DNA from 2 places in the Mesorhizobium sp. USDA 4775 genome. Region 2 is predicted to be linked to the other one. Evidence: riboswitches for the same ligand, from Rfam matches in the RefSeq annotation. Region 2 holds a riboswitch; the other holds the start of a gene.

Region 1 (7,516 bases), 4.7 Mb from region 2:
TCGGGGACTCATATGGATGGGCAGGCATGAGGACGTCGCTGCGTTGCGCGATTTCGAAAAGGCACTCAGCCTCGATCACGGAAACCCCTTTGCTTATTTGGGCCGAGGCGTGATCCGGACCAGCAGGGCGGACTATGACGGCGCCATCGCCGATTTGAGCCACGCGATAAAGCTCCAACCGGATTTCGCCACCGCCTACAACGCGCGAAGCCAGGCGTGGGAAGCCAAGGGCAACCACAAGCGCGCCGAGGCCGACCGCAAGAAGGCGCTGACCCTTGGCGCGAAGTAAGGTTCGAGAACGCTGCCAGATGACGCGTTGAAAAGCTTTGAACGATGGGAAGCTTTCACGCCAACCGAGCGCCTTTGGCTAGCCAGCCATTCCCTCGAGGCGCGAAAGGCAGACCGACGCACCTCACCCCAGAGCTGAATTGCTGAAATACCCTGCAAAATCAGGGCGCTGCGTCAGAACCTTACCATCCGCGTCGCGCAAAATGCCCGCTTTGAAGAGATAGTCGCCGATGGCGTCCATCTTGGCCGGGTCCATCGTACCGATGGCGCCGTTCTCCGCGCGCAGATAGTGTCCGTCGATCAACGCCTTGAGCGATGCTTCGATCAATGCCGGATTGGTCAAGGCGTCCTTGTTGCCGGCGATCAGCAGCGCGGCGGCTTCGGCCGGATGATCGACGGTGAACTGATAGCCGCGCCGCGTTGCCTGGATAAAGGCCGACGCTAATGCCGGGTTTGCCTTGAGATAGGCTTCGCTCGACGAGATCAGCGTCGTGTGCTCGTCCGGCACGCCGTACTCGGCATAGACGAAGCTCCGCTGCTTGACGCCCTTGAGTTCGGCCTCGACGCCCTCCCAGGTCGAGACCTCGAGCGTGAAGTCGACCGAGCCATTGGCCAGCGCTTCATAGGCGGAAGTGCCGAGCGTCACCGTTTCGAAATTGCCCTTGCCGCCGTCGTGGCGGATGATGGTCGAGATCAGTGCGTTTTCCCAGGCGCTGCCGAAACCGCCATAGGTCAGGCCGTCAAGATCCCTGGGACTTTTTATCTCGCTGCGCGCCGCATTGAAGACCACGCGGCCGGTTTCGGACTGCACCACGGCGTAGACGGCCTTCAAGTCGGCCCCGCCGGTCTTCTGGCTGAACAGGCTGATGGTGCCGTTGATGCCGAAGTCGGCAACGCGGTTGGCGACCAGCGTGCCGGCGCCGGTGTCACTATAGGGTAAAATGTCGACCTCGAGGCCAGCCTCGCGGTAAAATCCCTTGTCGCGGGCGACGAACAGCCCGATGTGGTTGGTGTTGACAGTCCAGTCCAGCGCGACGGTGACTTTTTGCGTGGCGGCGAAGACGCGGCTCGCTCCAGCGATCAGCGGAAGACCGCTGGCGAGGGTGAGCAGCAGGGCCTGCCGGCGTGTCATATCAGTCATGGTCATGTCCTTTGGATGGTTGAGGGTTGAGCAAGATGTCGAGGATCTCGGCCTCGAGTGCGCCGGCCTGCTGCGCGGCGGCGCCAGTCGGATCTCGCGGACGCGGCAAGGGCACCCTGATCTCACGCAACACGCGGGCCGGACGCGCCGACAGCACATAGATGCGGTCGGACAGGAACACCGCCTCGCGCACATCGTGGGTGATCAGCAGCGCCGTCCAGTGATGGTGCCGCCACATCTGCTCGAGCCAGCGCTGCATGGCTGCGCGGGTCAATGCGTCGAGCGCGCCGAACGGTTCGTCGAGCAAAAGCATGTCGCGCTCCTGCACCACCGTGCGCAAAAGCGCCGCGCGCTGGCGCATGCCACCCGAAAGCTGTGCCGGAAAATGCCGCTCGAAGCCGGCAAGGCCGAACTCTGCAAGCAGCGGCGCGACCCGCGCCCGCGCTGCCTGGCGTCTGACGCCTTGCACTTCGAGCCCGAGTGTCGTGTTGTCGAGGATGCGCCGCCACGGCATCAGGGCGTCGCGCTGCGGCATGAATGCGAAATGCCGGCCATGGTCGTCGAGCGGCATGCCGTCGAACAACATCTCGCCTTCGCCATGCTCGGCACCCGTCAGAAGCTGGAACAGCGTCGACTTGCCGGCGCCCGAAGGCCCAAGGATCGAGACGAATTCGCCGGCACCGACGCTGAGCGAAATGTCGGCGAGCACGTCGAGCCCGCCAAACGCCTTGCGCACATGCCGCAATTCGAGCCGGCTCATCGCCCCGGCCCCTTCCCTGCCGGCTGACGGCCGATCCGTTCCCAGGGCATGGCGAGGCGCTGCAAGAGCGCCGTCAGCCCGAACAGGATCAGCGTGAGCGCGGCACTCACGCCGACCGCGGCCAGCACCAGATCGGGGCGGAAATTGTTCTTGGCGTTGAGCATGTAGATGCCCAGTCCCTTGGCCGCACCGGCATATTCGGCGAAGATGGCGCCGACCACGGCATAGGTGATGGAGATCCGCAGGCCGGCGAAGAAATAGGGCAGTGCCGAAGGCAGCCGCGCCAGAACGAAGACACGCCAGCGCCCTGCCCCCATGGCGCGCAGCATCTGGCCGATCTCCACCTCGGTCGCCTCGTAGCCCTGCACCAGAGCCACCAGCATCGGGAAAAAGGTGACCAGCGCCACCAGCATGATCTTTGGCGTCAAACCGAAGCCGAACCACAGCACCACCAGCGGCGCGATGGCCACCAGCGGCAAGGTCTGGCTGACGATGAAGACAGGAAACAGCGCGCGCCGCAGCGGCTGGAAGAAGTCGACCAGCATCGACAGCGCGAAAGCGGCGCCGAGCGAGCAGGCAAAGCCGATCAGCGTGGCGCGGATGGTGGGAACGGCGTTGTCGATCAGCGCCTCGCGATTGAGCATCGCCTGTTCGAAGACGCGCGACGGCGCCGGCAGGATCGTCGGCTTGATGCCGGAATAATTTGCGTAGAGTTCCCAGGCCACGAGCAGCAACCCGACCGACATCACGGCCGGTGCCGCCCTGGCGAAGAGACCCGCGAGCTGCCGCGGGCGGCTTGACGACAATGAGACCACGAGAGGACAACCTTGACCGCGCGTAGAGCAAGCGGGTGTTTCAGACTCAGACAGCGGTGGGGCTGTTGGCGGAAACCGTGACGTCAAGGGTTACGTGGCCCGCGCCCGGTCCGAAGCGGCAGAAGGCTTCGTTCAGCGCCGAAAAGATCGCGCCGGTATCGCCGCGCAGTTTGGTGCAAAAATTCTTGGAGCGATCGTAGACGCCGGACTGTTTCAGGAAATCGATGCAGCCATAGATCTCATCCATGTGGTCGCCGGTGCCCATCACATAGAGCGAGAACTGCGCCGCCGCCGGCTGGCCGGTGGCAGCAGCACTGCGCACGGCGGCGATGGCGGCTTCCTTGCGCGGCCCGAGCGGCCCGACAGGCCCGCCAAACGCGTCGGAGCGGCAGATCGGATCGTCCGGCTCGCCAGGACAGCCGCGCGAAATGGCGGCCGACAGCACGCAATGCTTGCCGCTCTGCGCCGCCGCCACGAACAGGTCGCGCAGCGCCGGGAACAACACTTCGGGCGGCCCGACCAGCAAGGTCGAGATGTCGTCGGTTTCGATCCGGAGCCTGTCCCGGTAGGGATCGAGCGCGCCGAGCGCGCCCAGGATGACGCCGACGAAATCGTCGGCCATGGGATATAGGGAAATCTGTGCGCCTGAAAACATAGCCCGCCTCGCTCCGCTGGTATTACCCAGATCAGCTTCTAGGGTCTGTGGGCTTGCCGCCCCCGTCTCAGCCCCGACCGTACGGAGCACCCCTGTGGATGGACGCGTTAAAGCACCATTCGAACGGAAGGGGAAGCCGTTTTTTCAGCGCACCGGGCCAAAAGCGTTGCACCAACTCTGGCCGTTGCGTGGACGCTGGCGACGCCGCGCAGTCGGAATTTTATGGGGAACCTTCGCCAAGCCGAGAGGTTGTCCCACCAGTCGCAACGCGGCGAGTTCACAGAAATGGAGGCAAAACCATGTTCATGAAAATCCTCGCAGCTTCGGCGTTCACCGTTGCGCTTGCCACTTCCGCGATGGCGCAAAGCAACACCGCAAACGGCATGGATGGGTCAGGCGGCAGCGGCCACTCAGTGACTGTAGACCCGAGCACGCCGGCTTCGCCCAATACGGTCGATCCGGCAATTACCAACAGCACCACCATCGCGCCGGGCGACATGAACTCCAATGCGGATCGGAATTGCCCGACCAACCCACAAGGTGCGCAGTCCGATGCCAACGGCAATTTGACGGCGCCCACCGTGAACGACAACAACTGTGGCAAGTAAGTGATTGTCCAAAAACAAAAAAGCCGCCGGACATCCGGCGGCTTTTCGATATCACTTCCAACGATGCTTTGTGCCAACCGTTAGGATGCGGCCTTTTCGCGAACCGGCAGTTTCCAGCCCGGCCTGACGAAGTGGCAGGTGTAGCCGTTTGGATATTTCTCCAGATAATCCTGGTGCTCGGGCTCGGCTTCCCAGAAGGCGCCGGCCGGCGCGACTTCCGTGACGACCTTGCCAGGCCACAGGCCGGAAGCATCGACATCGGCGATGGTGTCTTCGGCGACGCGTTTCTGCTCGTCGCTCGTATAGTAGATCGCCGAACGGTAGCTCATCCCGACATCGTTGCCCTGGCGGTTGCGCGTCGTCGGATCGTGGATCTGGAAAAAGCGCTCCAGCAGCGTGCGATAGCTGATCACGGCCGGATCGAAATTGATCTCGATGGCTTCGGCATGGGTGCCGTGGTTGCGATAGGTGGCGTTGGCTACATCCCCGCCGCTATAGCCGACACGCGTGGAGATGACGCCGGGATAGCGCCGTATCAGATCCTGCATGCCCCAGAAACAGCCACCGGCAAGCACTGCGCGTTCGGTCGAAGTCGCCATGTCACGTCTCCTCAAAAGGCAATTCCAGCTCATGTAGCGGTTTCCCGCCCGGAATTGCGCGGACAAAATTGGATTTCCCAATAGATGGGCATTGTCGTCCGCTTCGTCCAGTCGCGTGGAAACAACGCGGCCATGAGCGAACGATATCACGACGCGGTCGGGGATCGAACCGTTTCAGTTGCCCGGATGCAGGGTCCGGCTGTCGACGGCAAGCGGCGGATACAGCGTGCCGGGCGGAATGGCGGCAAAGCTGATTGCCACCGGCGGCGCCGTGCGAGACCAATTGAAAAGAACCGTCTTGACCGGGAGGTTGCCCAGCCATGTCTGCAACTGCGGCGGAACGTCATGCCCTGGCCAAACCATCAGCATGCCGTGGTCGTGCAAGCGCTGCCTGGTGATCCAGGGCGCGAACCGCGTATCGAGATCGGTGAAGATCGACGGCTTGTCATAGGCATTGAGGCCCGCCAGCATAGCCACCTGGGTATCGCCGCCGACAATGTCGAGCCGGCCGGGCGCCGCCGCGTGCCAGACCGCCTCGGCCTCGTCCGCGATCGGCTGTGCCGGCCAGCAGACGGCGTCCAGGCGCCCCCCGCACATTGCAGCCCGTCCAGCGCAGCGCCGCATAGGCACCCGACATGGTGAGGATGCAGAGGAACGCGCAGATCGCCAGCCTTCGCATCTCGATGGCGCCGAGCCGGTGGCCGAGAAAGGCGAGCACCGTGACGCCGACAAGATTGTACATCGGCGCGCCCCAGGACTCGCCGGTGCCGGTGAACAACGAGGCCACCATGATCAGGGTCGCCGGGCCGAGCCCCATCCACACGAGATAGACCAGAATGCCGCGCTCGACCGGCGCTTCTGGGGCCGGCGAGCGCCGCAACAACCCGGATATCGTCAGCACCAGAAGAAAGCCGGAGAGCCCGGCCATCTGGACGCCGATGTAGTAGAGACGCGCTCGGTTTTCGGTCACCCATTGGTCGCGGGCTGCGAAATAGGTCAGCGGCAGGAAATCGATGCGGTAGAGCGCGATGGCCAGCGGCGCGGCAACGGCGAGAAAGACGGCAAGGCCGAGCCATGGCCAGGGCGTCGCCAGCCGGCTGCGCGCGCGTGCGTCATACAACAGCCAGAGCGCGCCGAAGGCAAGCAGCAGGCCGGTGGAGAACTTGGCATAGAGCCCGACGCCCGACACCAGTCCGAGCGCCAGCCACCAGCCCGGCCCGCCGCCACGGCCGGCGCGCCAGAGCAACCAGCAAATGGCCGCCCAGAACGGCATCTGCGCGTAGTCATGATTGAATTGCGGGGTCGGCCAGCCGAAGAAATAGACCGACGGCATCAAAAGCACGGCGGCCAGCGCACGGCTTTGCCCGAGCATGTCGCGGGCCAGCAGATAGACCAGGATGAAGGTCGACGAGATCGTCAGCTGGGCAAGCATATATTGTGGCCAGCGGAACGATCCGGTCAGAAGATGGCTGGTTTCGAGCAGCCAGCCTGGAAGCTGCGGGTGCTTGTAGGTCAACAGCACCCATTCGCGGCCCCACATGAAACCTTCCACCACATCGCCGGGCGGGGCGGGATCGATCAGTGCCGGCACCACCGTCCAGCACAGGATCTGCACCAGGCACAAAAGCGCCAACAAATACCAGGGATGGCGGAGCAGGCCGGGCCATACCGATGACGAGTCAAGGCCGGCGGCAGTCAGCCCCGCCGGCTCCCAACCATCCATGGAGTCGTCTATTCCCACCATGCGGCGCTTAAACCACATCGTCCGGTTTGCCGAACAGCCCCAACGTCAAAGCTTACGAAAAAGTATACTTGCAGGCCATTGCAAGACCAAGATTGGGCAGGAATTTCGGCGCTCCGTTGCCCTCCCCCGGCAGAACAGCCGCCCATTTGATCCTGTCTGAACATCCCGGATATTCGATGCGTCACCAGCATGCCGTCATCCACCATCGCGCGCTCGACTTCTGGCTGGCACGCGCGGCGGTCCTCGTCATCATTTGTTTGCAGCTCCTAGTGATCAACGATCTTTCGTTCGGCCCGCGCTGGCTGGCGCCGGCGCTGGAGGCCGCCCTGCTCGTGCCCCTGTCCGTCGCCACCGCCTGGACACAGGTCGCCAGCCAGAAAGCGGTCGAGGAGGAGCACTGGTATCTGGTCGGCCGGTTTCGCGTCATCATCCGCAGGACCGCGCTGGTGATGACCGGCGTCGTCAGCATCATGAATTGCGGTTCGCTGGTGTTCCTGGTGCGCGCCTTGCTGGCGGGCCATGCCGGCTCCACCGGCCAGACGCTGCTCATCGACGCGCTCAACATTTGGGTCACCAATGTCATCGTCTTTGCCTTGTGGTTCTGGAGCACGGACCGCGGCGGGCCGCCGACCTGCGGCCTCGTCAATCGCGCCCATTCCGACTTCCTGTTCCCGCAAATGACCTTGAACGACCGCGAGATCCGCGACTGGCTGCCTGGCTTCGTCGACTATTTCTTCCTCGCCTTCACCAATGCGACGGCGTTTTCGCCGACCGACACCTTGCCGCTGTCGCAGCGGGCCAAGCTTTTGATGATGGCCGAGTCGATGATATCGCTGCTGACGATCGCACTGGTCGCCGCCCGCGCCGTCAACATCCTCGCCTAAGCCCAGAAACGCAAAATAGCCC
Region 2 (7,516 bases):
GTCGGCTCATCGAGCACCAGCAGGTTTGCCGGTCGTGCCAGCACGCGCGCCAGGATCAGCCGCGCCCGCTCGCCGCCGGACAGTTCGCGCACCGGCGTGCGCGCCTGCTCCGGCTTGAACAGGAAATCCTTCATGTAGGAGACGACATGGCGCTGCTCGCCATTGATGACGAGGTTTTCGCCGCGTCCGTCGGTGAGGTATTGCGCCAGCGTCTCCTGCGGGTCGACTGCCTCGCGCTTCTGGTCGAGCGTGGCGATTTCCAGATTGGTGCCGAGCCGCACCGAGCCAGCATCCGGCGCCAATTCGCCGGTCAGCATCTTCAAAAGCGTCGTCTTGCCGGCGCCGTTCGGTCCGACGAGGCCGACGCGATCGCCGCGCTGGATGCGGGTCGAGAAGCCCTTGACCACGGTGAGGTCGCCAAAGCTCTTCTCGATGTTCTTCGCTTCGATCACCAGCTTGCCGGATTCGGCGGCGTCGCTCGCCACCATGGTCGCGGTGCCTTCGGCGCCCCTATGGCCGCGGAAACGCTGGCGCATGGTCTGCAACTCGCCGAGGCGGCGCATGTTGCGCTTGCGCCGCGCCGTCACGCCATAACGCAGCCAGTGTTCTTCACGCACGATCTGGCGGCCAAGCTTGTGCTGCTCGCGCTCTTCCTCTTCCAACACCTGGTCGCGCCATTCCTCGAAATGGCCAAAACCCTTGTCCAGCCTGCGGGTCTGGCCACGATCGAGCCAGACGGTGGCGCGCGACACGCGCTCCAGAAAGCGGCGGTCGTGCGAGATGACGATGAGTGCCGAGGAGGTGCGCACGAGCTCCTCTTCCAGCCATTCGATGACCGACAGGTCAAGATGATTGGTCGGCTCATCAAGCAGCAGGATGTCGGGTTCCGGCGCCATGACACGGGCCAGGGCTGCGCGCCTGGCCTCGCCACCTGAGAGATCACCCGGCCGTTCCTCGCCGGTGAGGCCAAGATGCTCCATCAGATAGGAGGCGCGGTAGGGATCGTCGGCTGGCCCGAGGCCCGCCTCGACATAGGCACGCACGGTGGCGAAACCTTCCATGTCGGGCATCTGCGGCAGATAGCGGACGGTTGCCGAGGGCTGGCGAAACACCTCACCGTCCTGCGGCTCGATCAGGCCGGCCGCGATCTTGAGCAGCGTCGACTTGCCGGACCCGTTGCGGCCGACCAGCGCGATCTTGTCACCGGCCGAAGCCGTCAAGGCAGCACCGTCGAGCAGCGGTGTGCCGCCGAAGGTCAGTCTTATCCCGTCGAGATTGAGAAGAGGCGGGGCCATGTCAGCTTTCAGGTAGTGGATACGGATGCGCGAGCAGCAGCGCGCGGCCGTGGCCGAGCGCGATGTCGAGGCGGCCCCGGACCTCGTTGGAAATGGTCAGCGACGAGCCGAACGCCACTACGACCTGGTTCAACGGCCATTTGGCGCCGGTGACGGTCAGGCCGGCAAGTTCGGAAAAGCCGAGGATCGAAAACAGCGTGCCGTCGGCATAGTCGAAGCCGGCCGTTCCCGACAGCAACGGGACACCTTCCTGGGCGCCGCTGGTCAACAGCACCTCGGTTCCGGCTTCGGCCAGGCGCAGGGCGAGCGCCAGATGCAGGAAAGCGTGGTCGGCGCGCTTGCCGCCGAACGCGCCCGCCAGCACCAGGCTAGTCGCGCCACGCTCGAGGGCTGCGGCAATCGCCAATTCGCCGTCGGTCTTGTCCTTCTCCGCCGGGAAGGTTCGGCGGGGCACTGCGGCGAGATCGGCGGGGAGATCGGCCGGCACCGAATCGAAATCACCCACCCATAGTTCCGGCACAAGGCCGAGCAGCCGGGCATGGCCGATGCCGGCGTCGGCGGCAATGATGCGCGAGCCGTCGACCTGGCGGTCGAGCCGGGGCGTGCGGATGAGATCGCCGCCAAGCAGGATGGTGAATGTGCTCATATCCGGTGGCCTGTACCAGCCCGGCAGCGGAAACGGAAGGCCGGCAAACTGCCACTTGCGCGGTTCCCCGGCCCGGCCTATGTGTCGAAACGCTCTAACGGGGTGCCGGACGCGATCTTCGCGGACCGGCTGAGAGGCAGTCTCGCCAACCCGCTGAACCTGATCCGGTTTGTACCGGCGGAGGGATTAGACGTTTCGGACAGTCCGGCGCCTCAATTCCTTGCAATTCGAACGAAGGAGGCGCCGATGCGCACGCTTTTATACGCTCTTGTCTCGACCATGGTCGTGGCGCTGTCCGGGCCGGCCTTGGCCAAGGACAAGCTCACCGTCTACACCTATGAAAGCTTCACCGCCGACTGGGGGCCAGGCCCGGTGGTGAAGAAGGAATTCGAGGCCGAATGCGGCTGCGACGTCGAGTTCGTCTCGGTCGCCGATGGCGTGGCCCTGCTCAACCGCGTCAAGCTAGAAGGCGCGTCAACCAAGGCCGACATCGTACTTGGCCTCGACACCAATCTCACCGCCGATGCCAAGGCTAGCGGGTTGTTTGCCCCGCATGGCGCGGTCTCCGATGTCAACGTGCCGGGTGGCTGGAGCGACGATACTTTTGTTCCCTTCGACTACGGCTATTTCGCCGTCGTCTACGACACCGAAAAACTGAAGACGCCGCCGAAGAGCCTGAAGGAACTGGTCGAAGGCAGTGCCGACGACAAGATCGTCATCCAGGATCCGCGCACCTCGACGCCGGGCCTCGGCCTGCTGTTGTGGGTGAAGTCGGTCTATGGCGACAAGGCGCCGGAAGCCTGGGCCAAGCTCAAGACGAAGGTGCTGACCGTGACGCCGGGCTGGAGCGAGGCCTATGGCCTGTTCACCAAGGGCGAGGCGCCGATGGTGTTGTCCTACACGACCTCGCCGGCCTATCACATGGTCGCCGAGAACACGCAGCGCTACCAGGCCGCTTCTTTCGAGGAGGGCGAATATTTGCAGATCGAGGTCGCGGGAATCACCACGAACGGAGCCAAGAACCCGCTGGCGGCAAAATTCATCGCCTTCATGACCGGGCCGAAATTCCAGGACGCGATCCCGGAGACCAACTGGATGTTCCCGGCCGGAAAGACCGACAAGCCGCTCAACCCGGCCTTCGACAAGCTGGTCAAGCCGACCAAGACCCTGCTGTTCAGCCCCGAAGAGGTTGCCGCCAACCGCAAGGCCTGGGTGGATGAATGGCTGGCGGTGATGAGCAAATAGTTTGGCCGTATGATCGAAAGATGAGTGCTCTACGGCGCCCCCCTCTGTCCTGCCGGACATCTCTCCCACAAGGGGGGAGATCGAATGCTATCGGTGATTTCGCCAATCGCCGACGCTATAGGTATGAGCGAGGCGCTGAAACAGCCAATCTCCCCCCTCGTGGGGGAGATGTCCGGCAGGACGGAGGGGGGCGCCAAGGAACGCAACCCTCTATAAGTGCCGCTATGCGGAGACTGGCGGTCGAGCGTGGAACGCGCTGATCCCCGCGTCAGCGCCGGCATCATTGCGCTCGCCGCAATCACGCTGCTGATCGGCGGCGCATTCGCGGGCCTGCTCGTCGAAGGCGCCGATGATTTTTCGGGAGCCTGGGCGGCCTTCGATCCCTACCTGCTGAGCGTCGTGCGCTTCACGCTTTGGCAGGCAGTCCTCTCGACCCTGCTTTCGGTGATCCCGGCGCTGTTCGTGGCGCGCGCCCTGTCGCGGCATCCGCGTTTCTTCGGCCGCGCCTTCATCCTGCAACTCTTCGCCGTGCCGTTGGCGCTGCCGGCGATCGTCGCGGCGCTTGGCATACTGGCGCTGTACGGCCGTGCCGGCTATTTCGCCGGCCTGTTCAGCGCCGCCGGCAGCCAGGGTTGGCCAGGCATCTATGGCTTGTCCGGCATTCTCGTCGCCCACGTCTTCTTCAACCTGCCGTTGGCGACCCGCCTGTTCCTCGAGGCGCTGCAGACGATTCCCGCCGACCAGTGGCGGCTGGCAAGCCAGCTCGGCATGGCGGCGGGGCCGGCCTTCCGGCTGATCGAATGGCCGACGCTGCGCGCCGCTCTGCCGGGTGTCGCCGGGCTGGTCTTCATGCTCTGCATCACCTCCTTCACCATCGTTTTGACGCTTGGCGGCGGACCGGCGGCAACGACGCTGGAGGTCGGCATCTACCAGGCGCTGCGCTTCGATTTCGATCCGGCGCGGGCGGTCGCCCTGACATTGCTGCAGATTGCCTTGACCTTCATCGTGGTGCTGGCGCTGACGCGGCTTGGCGCCAATGTCGTCGGCGACACCAACCTGCCGGTGGCGCCGCGCCGTTATCTCTCCGTCGACACGACCGAGGCGTCACTCAACGCCGTGCTCATCGTGCTGGCGCTGCTGTTCGTTATCGGACCGATGGCCGCGACCGTCTCGGCAGGCTTGGGCGCCGATCTCGGCCGGCTCGCCGGCGAGGCCGCTGTCCGGCAGGCGACGCTGACCAGTGCGGTGCTCGCTTTCCTGTCGGCGCTGCTTTCAGTGATGCTGTCGTTGGCGCTGACCATGGCGCGACGGGCACTCGCGTTGAGGCGCCGCGCCGGTCGAAGGACACTGCTCGAACACGCCACGGATACCGGCGCCGGTTTTGTGCTGGTCGTGCCGCCGATCGTCATCGGAGCCGGCTGGTTCCTCCTGCTGCGCCATGCCGGCGATGTCTTTGCCATCGCCCCGGTCATGGTCGTCACCGTCAATTCTGTCATGGCGATGCCTTTCGCGCTGCGCGCCGTCCGTCCCGCCTATGACGCGGCGAGCGAGCGCCACGAACGGCTCTGCGCGCAGCTCGGCATTTCCGGCTGGGCCAGGCTGCGGCTGGTCGACTGGCCGTCATTGCGGCGGCCGCTCGCCACCGCCTTCGCCTTCGCCATGGCGCTGTCGCTCGGCGATCTCGGCGTTATCGCGCTGTTCGGCAGTGATTCCGTGCAGACCTTGCCTTACCTTCTCCTGGCGCGCATGGGCAGCTACCGCACGCAGGACGCCGCCGGCCTGGCACTGTTGCTTGGCCTCGTCTGCCTCGCCTTGGTGCTGGCGGCGGACTGGCTGGGAAGAGACAAGGTCCGCAATGTCTGACGGAGCGATGAGAGGGAAGGGTGTTCCGGTGCGGCTGGACAAGGTCTCGTTCAGCTATGGCGAGGCGCCGCTCACCTTCGATGTCGCGTTCGCGGCGGCGGAAATCACCGCCATCATGGGGCCGAGCGGTTCGGGCAAGTCGACGCTGCTCAATCTGGTCGCCGGCTTCGAGACGCCGCAGTCGGGCCGCGTGCTGATCGGCGGGGCCGATGTCGGCGCAGCGCCGCCAGCCGCACGGCCGGTGTCGATGGTGTTTCAGGAAAACAACCTTTTTGCGCATCTCTCCGTCGAGCAGAATGTCGGGCTCGGCCGCTCGCCATCGCTGCGGCTGACCGAAGCCGATCGAACCGCCATTGCCGAAGCGTTGGAACGCACAGGCCTTGGCGGCAAGGACAAGCGGCTGCCGCGCGAACTCTCCGGCGGCGAGCGCCAGCGTGTCGCCCTGGCGCGCGTGCTGGTGCGCGATCGCCCGGTGCTTCTGCTCGACGAACCCTTCGCTTCGCTCGGGCCCGCCTTACGCGACGATATGCTCGACCTGGTTGCCGGCGTGCATGCGGAGCGCGGCATGACGGTGCTGTTCGTCACGCACCAGCCACAGGACGCCCGCCGCATTGGCCGCAATGTGGTGTTTCTGGACAATGGCGCCGTCGCGGCCACCGGCAGTGCGGAGGATTTCTTTGTTGGGGCTGGTCCGGAGGCGTTCCGGCGCTATGTCGGTGCAGGTGCCGGCAATGCCGTATCACGAGATATTGCCCGGAAGCGGACATAATTTACGGTCAAACCGGCATCAGGCAACGGGGCGCTTGCTTGCCATGGCAGAAGTAGTGTGGCTAGGTCCGCCCTATTGGTTTGGCACAAGCCGTGATTTGCCTACGGTACTCGTCACACGCCCCCTAGGGACGTGTGACGAGTACCGTAGAAATTTGTTTTTGCGCATGACAGGTTCCGGAGATCGCCCCCGATTTTCGTGGTCATGCGCCGGGACCTGAAAGGAAGCCGCTCTGGCGATCGGCGTCGACAAGCTACGAATGAACCCGCTAGCGCGCTTTCTGGCGCTGGCCGGCTTTGCCGTGGCGCTCGCAAGCTGCCAGATGTTCACGCCTCCGGAAGTCCAGGAATCCGGCTTCCAACCGTCCGACAAGCCGATCACGGTCGACAATGTCAGTGCCAACAACAAGCTCGCCGAACTGGCCAAGGCGCAGCATCCGCGCATCCTGGCGACCTATGGCGGCGAATATTCCGATCCCAAGCTTGAGCGCATGGTCGCCAAGGTCGTCGGCAATCTGACCGTTGTGTCGGCGAACCCGACCCAAACTTACCGCATCACCATCCTCAATTCGCCCAACGTCAACGCCTTCGCACTGCCGGGCGGCTATCTCTACATCACGCGCGGTCTGCTGGCGCTGGCGAATGATTCGTCCGAGCTCGCCGCCGTCATCGCGCATGAGATGGGCCACGTCACCGCCAATCACGGCCTGCAGCGCCAGCAGCTGGAGGCCGAGGAAGGCCTGGCGACCAAAGTGGTTTCCGACGTGCTCGGCGACAGCCCGACCGCCAAGGCGGCTTTGATCCGCGGCAAGCTCCGGCTGGCGCAGTTCTCGCGCAACCAGGAGCTGGAGGCCGACGCCATCGGCATCAAGTCGATCGGCGAAGCCGGCTACGACCCTTATGCCGCCGGCCGCTTCCTGCAGTCGATGTCGGCCTATACCGATTTCCGCTCGATCAGCGGCGCCACCGACGCCAGCCTCGACTTTCTGGCGACGCACCCCAACACGCCGCAGCGCATCGACCTGGCGCAGCGCCATGCCCGCCAGTTCGGCGCGCCCGGTGTCGGCACGCGCGACCGCGATTCCTTCCTCGCCGGCATAGACGGCCTGCTCTATGGCGATACGCCGGAGGAAGGCTATGTGCGTGGCGAGACCTTCCTTCATCCGGGCCTCGGCGTGTCCTTCACGGTGCCGGACGGTTTCATCATCGACAATTCGGCGGCGGCGGTGACGGCGACCGGGCCTGGCGACATAGCGATCCGCTTCGACGGCGTTTCGATCGACAAGAACCGCGCCTTGACCGACTACATCAGAAGCGGCTGGGTGGCCGGTCTGGACGACAGCAGCGTCAAGCAGGAAACCATCAACGGCAACGAGGCCGCGACGGCGCATGCCAGTGCCGAAGGCTGGCAGTTCGACATCGCGGTGATCCGTGCCGGCGGCCAGGTCTACCGGCTGCTCACCGCGGCACCCTCGGCCAGCACCTCGCTGGAGACGGTGGCACGCTCTGTCAGCGGGTCGTTCCGTATCCTGAGTGCCGCTGAAAAGGCGGCCTTGAAGCCGCTGCATATCCGCGTGCTTACCGTGCAGCCGGGCCAGACCATGGGCTCGCTCGCTGCGCAGATGGTCGGCGTCGACCGCAAGCTCGATCTGTTCCGGGTGCTCAACGCGCTGTCGCCGGGCGCCGCGGTTTCGTCCGG

Evidence for each region. A riboswitch is a leader RNA that binds a small molecule or an ion and turns the genes downstream of it on or off. The one in region 2 is predicted to bind thiamine pyrophosphate.
Region 1: linked by a shared signal. The riboswitch ahead of ACVILI_RS24440 (YkoF family thiamine/hydroxymethylpyrimidine-binding protein) and the one ahead of thiB (thiamine ABC transporter substrate binding subunit) in region 2 are both predicted to bind thiamine pyrophosphate.

Annotation. Positions count from the first base shown of each region.
Region 1 is NZ_JBSSFM010000001.1:5,007,811-5,015,326, forward strand. It holds gene ACVILI_RS24420 (tetratricopeptide repeat protein) at 1-289, shown strand, start outside; gene ACVILI_RS24425 (ABC transporter substrate-binding protein) at 413-1,429, opposite strand; gene ACVILI_RS24430 (ABC transporter ATP-binding protein) at 1,422-2,189, opposite strand; gene ACVILI_RS24435 (ABC transporter permease) at 2,186-2,935, opposite strand; gene ACVILI_RS24440 (YkoF family thiamine/hydroxymethylpyrimidine-binding protein) at 3,051-3,659, opposite strand; TPP riboswitch at 3,650-3,763, opposite strand; gene ACVILI_RS24445 (hypothetical protein) at 3,959-4,267, shown strand; gene msrA (peptide-methionine (S)-S-oxide reductase MsrA) at 4,348-4,866, opposite strand; gene ACVILI_RS24455 (hypothetical protein) at 5,041-5,337, opposite strand; gene ACVILI_RS24460 (glycosyltransferase family 39 protein) at 5,312-6,589, opposite strand; gene ACVILI_RS24465 (hypothetical protein) at 6,787-7,494, shown strand.
Region 2 is NZ_JBSSFM010000001.1:356,418-363,933, reverse strand. It holds gene ACVILI_RS01830 (ABC-F family ATP-binding cassette domain-containing protein) at 1-1,295, opposite strand, end outside; gene ACVILI_RS01825 (thiamine diphosphokinase) at 1,297-1,941, opposite strand; TPP riboswitch at 2,030-2,144, shown strand; gene thiB (thiamine ABC transporter substrate binding subunit) at 2,188-3,186, shown strand; gene thiP (thiamine/thiamine pyrophosphate ABC transporter permease) at 3,433-5,049, shown strand; gene thiQ (thiamine ABC transporter ATP-binding protein) at 5,042-5,818, shown strand; gene ACVILI_RS01805 (M48 family metalloprotease) at 6,078-7,516, shown strand, end outside.